DNA from 2 places in the Shigella sp. SIG6 genome. Region 2 is predicted to be linked to the other one. Evidence: predicted binding sites of a transcription regulator. Region 2 holds the regulator's gene; the other holds the start of a gene.

Region 1 (2,208 bases), on a different contig from region 2:
ACTGGGCAGCGACGCCGGTGAGCTGGCTGGTGCAGGGAAAACAGGCGTTACCGTGCAAAGCAGTCTTGATGCGATAAAAGATGATTTTGATGTGTTTATCGATTTTACCCGTCCGGAAGGTACGCTGAACCATCTCGCTTTTTGTCGGCAGCATGGCAAAGGGATGGTGATCGGCACTACGGGGTTTGACGAAGCCGGTAAACAGGCAATTCGTGACGCCGCCGCCGATATTGCGATTGTCTTTGCCGCCAATTTTAGCGTTGGCGTTAACGTCATGCTTAAGCTGCTGGAGAAAGCAGCCAAAGTGATGGGTGACTACACCGATATCGAAATTATTGAAGCACATCATAGACATAAAGTTGATGCGCCGTCAGGCACCGCACTGGCAATGGGAGAGGCGATCGCCCACGCCCTTGATAAAGATCTGAAAGATTGCGCGGTCTACAGTCGTGAAGGCCATACCGGTGAACGTGTGCCTGGTACCATTGGTTTTGCCACCGTGCGTGCAGGTGACATCGTTGGCGAACATACCGCGATGTTTGCCGATATTGGCGAGCGTCTGGAGATCACCCATAAGGCGTCCAGCCGCATGACATTTGCTAACGGTGCGGTAAGATCGGCTTTGTGGTTGAGTGGTAAGGAAAGTGGTCTTTTTGATATGCGAGATGTGCTTGATCTCAATAATTTGTAACCACAAAATGTTTATTATGATGCAAAAGTAACACATTTAATTTATTAATTATAAAGGGCTTTAATTTTTAGCCCTTTTATTTTTGGTGTTATGCTTTTAAATTTTCTATAACTGCCAAAAATTACATGTTTCGTCTTCTATTTTTGTTGTTTTAATGTAAATTTTGACCATTTGGTCCACTTTTTCCTGCTCGTTTTTATTTCATGCAATCTTCTTGCTGCGCAAGCGTTTTCCAGAACAGGTTAGATGATGTTTTTGTCGCTTAATGCCTGTAAAACATGCATGAGCCACAAAATAATATAAAAAATCCTGCCATTAAGTTGACTTTTAGCGCCCATATCTCCAGAATGCCGCCGTTTGCCAGAAATTCGTCGGTAAGCAGATTTGCATTGATTTACGTCATTACTGTGAATTAATATGCAAATAAAGTGAGTGAATATTCTCTGGAGGGTGTTTTGATTAAGTCAGCGCTATTGGTTCTGGAAGACGGAACCCAGTTTCACGGTCGGGCCATAGGGGCAACAGGTTCGGCGGTTGGGGAAGTCGTTTTCAATACTTCAATGACCGGTTATCAAGAAATCCTCACTGATCCTTCCTATTCTCGTCAAATCGTTACTCTTACTTATCCCCATATTGGCAATGTCGGCACTAATGACGCCGATGAAGAATCTTCTCAGGTACATGCACAAGGTCTGGTGATTCGCGACCTGCCGCTGATTGCCAGCAACTTCCGTAATACCGAAGACCTCTCTTCTTACCTGAAGCGCCATAACATCGTGGCGATTGCCGATATCGATACCCGTAAGCTGACGCGTTTACTGCGCGAGAAAGGCGCACAGAATGGCTGCATTATCGCAGGCGATAACCCGGATGCGGCGCTGGCGTTAGAAAAAGCCCGCGCGTTCCCAGGTCTGAACGGCATGGATCTGGCAAAAGAAGTGACCACCGCAGAAGCCTATAGCTGGACACAAGGGAGCTGGACGTTGACCGGCGGCCTGCCAGAAGCGAAAAAAGAATACGAGCTGCCGTTCCACGTCGTGGCTTATGATTTTGGTGCCAAGCGCAACATCCTGCGGATGCTGGTGGATAGAGGCTGTCGCCTGACCATCGTTCCGGCGCAAACTTCTGCGGAAGATGTGCTGAAAATGAATCCAGACGGCATCTTCCTCTCCAACGGTCCTGGCGACCCGGCCCCGTGCGATTACGCCATTACCGCCATCCAGAAGTTCCTCGAAACCGATATTCCGGTATTCGGCATCTGTCTCGGTCATCAGCTGCTGGCGCTGGCGAGCGGTGCGAAGACTGTCAAAATGAAATTTGGTCACCACGGCGGCAACCATCCGGTTAAAGATGTGGAGAAAAACGTGGTGATGATCACCGCCCAGAACCACGGTTTTGCGGTGGATGAAGCAACATTACCTGCAAACCTGCGTGTCACGCATAAATCCCTGTTCGACGGTACGTTACAGGGCATTCATCGCATCGATAAACCGGCGTTCAGCTTCCAGGGTCACCCT
Region 2 (2,208 bases):
AAACACTTTTGCCATTTTGCTAACAAACAGGAAGGAGATGCGAGGGAGAACGCGCTCCCTCGAGAGGAAATCAGTGCAGCGCGGCAGTCAAACCCACGGCTACGATCAAACCGAGGACGATAATCGTTGTTACCAGTGAAAATTTAAGGTCGGTGCTCATCAAGTTTTCTCCTTTTTTATTACCACACAAAAAGTGATATTACGCATTTTTACACACTGTGATGAAAAAATCTCCCGTCATTTATAATGATAAGTGTTTTTACCACTTCCCCTTTTCGTCAAGATCGGCCAAAATTCCACGCTTACACTATTTGCGTACTGGCCATTGACCCCTTCCTGACGCTCCGTGTCGTTTTTCCGGCGTACCGCAACACTTTTGTTGTGCGTAAGGTGTGTAAAGGCAAACGTTTACCTTGCGATTTTGCAGGAGCTGAAGTTAGGGTCTGGAGTGAAATGGAATGGCAACAATAAAAGATGTAGCGAAACGAGCAAACGTTTCCACTACAACTGTGTCACACGTGATCAACAAAACACGTTTCGTCGCTGAAGAAACGCGCAACGCCGTGTGGGCAGCGATTAAAGAATTACACTACTCCCCTAGCGCGGTGGCGCGTAGCCTGAAGGTTAACCACACCAAGTCTATCGGTTTGCTGGCGACCAGCAGCGAAGCGGCCTATTTTGCCGAGATCATTGAAGCAGTTGAAAAAAATTGCTTCCAGAAAGGTTACACCCTGATTCTGGGTAATGCGTGGAACAATCTTGAGAAACAGCGGGCTTATCTGTCGATGATGGCGCAAAAACGCGTCGATGGTCTGCTGGTGATGTGTTCTGAGTACCCAGAGCCGTTGCTGGCGATGCTGGAAGAGTATCGCCATATCCCAATGGTGGTGATGGACTGGGGTGAAGCAAAAGCTGACTTCACCGATGCGGTCATTGATAACGCGTTCGAAGGCGGCTACATGGCCGGGCGTTATCTGATTGAACGCGGTCACCGCGAAATCGGCGTCATCCCCGGCCCGCTGGAACGTAACACCGGCGCAGGCCGCCTTGCCGGTTTTATGAAGGCGATGGAAGAAGCGATGATCAAGGTGCCGGAAAGCTGGATTGTGCAGGGTGACTTTGAACCTGAATCCGGTTATCGCGCCATGCAGCAAATCCTGTCGCAGCCGCATCGCCCTACTGCCGTCTTCTGTGGTGGCGATATCATGGCAATGGGCGCACTTTGTGCTGCTGATGAAATGGGCCTGCGCGTCCCGCAGGATGTTTCGCTGATCGGTTATGATAACGTGCGCAACGCGCGCTATTTTACGCCGGCGCTGACCACGATCCATCAGCCAAAAGATTCGCTGGGTGAAACAGCGTTCAACATGCTGTTGGATCGTATCGTCAACAAACGTGAAGAACCGCAGTCCATTGAAGTGCATCCGCGTTTGATTGAACGCCGCTCCGTGGCTGACGGCCCGTTCCGCGACTATCGTCGTTAATCACCCGTTGCGGGAGTCTCTTCCGGCTCCCGCAGCCACTCCTTATTCAGCGTCTCACTATCGCCGAGATACTCAAGCAGCCAGGTTAACGCAGGCGACATATCATTTTGCTGCCATGTCAGACAACATGCCGAATCCGGGAAGGGGTTTTCCAGTTCAAGTGCTACCCACTTCCCCTCATTAAGCCACGGTTTGGCGAAATGTGTTGGCACCATCCCTATGCATAATCCTGCCGAGATACAGGTTGCCGATGATTCCCAGTCAGGTACGACAAGTCTTTTTTGGTTATCCAGCAACCAGGTAATACGTTTAGGTAGCGTTCGCGAGGTGTCTTCGCGCACCAACGACGGCCAGTTGCGCAACGTATCATCACTGAACGGGCCATCCATCAACGCCAGCGGGTGGTGACTGGCAACAACGCAACTCCAGCTTAGCATCCCCATATCCCGGAAGGCATAACGACCGCCTACCGGAATCGCGCGTGTTGCGCCAATTGCCAGTTCCACGCGCCCGTCGGAAAGCGCATCCCAGACACCGTTGAACACTTCCTGAAAGACAAGAAGTTCGACATCATCAAAATGGCGATAAAAATCAACGATCATCTGCCGTGTACGTTCTGGCCTGACAATATTATCCACTGCGATAGCTAACTGACCGCGCCAGCCGTTCGCTATCTGCTGACATTGCTGGCGGGTGATCTGCATTTTTTTGACAACAGAGCGCC

Evidence for each region. The regulator PurR, encoded in region 2, represses purine synthesis genes. The targets are predictions, from matches to a motif close to CANGCAAACGTTTGCNTG.
Region 1: a site for PurR is predicted at 910-927, ahead of carA (glutamine-hydrolyzing carbamoyl-phosphate synthase small subunit). Genes of this name have one in related genera too.

What each region holds. Positions count from the first base shown of each region.
Region 1 covers NZ_JBQZXC010000058.1:7,985-10,192, forward strand. The annotation lists gene dapB (4-hydroxy-tetrahydrodipicolinate reductase) at 1-691, shown strand, start outside; gene carA (glutamine-hydrolyzing carbamoyl-phosphate synthase small subunit) at 1,147-2,208, shown strand, end outside.
Region 2 covers NZ_JBQZXC010000001.1:51,757-53,964, reverse strand. The annotation lists gene cydH (cytochrome bd-I accessory subunit CydH) at 71-160, opposite strand; gene purR (HTH-type transcriptional repressor PurR) at 459-1,484, shown strand; gene punR (DNA-binding transcriptional activator PunR) at 1,481-2,208, opposite strand, start outside.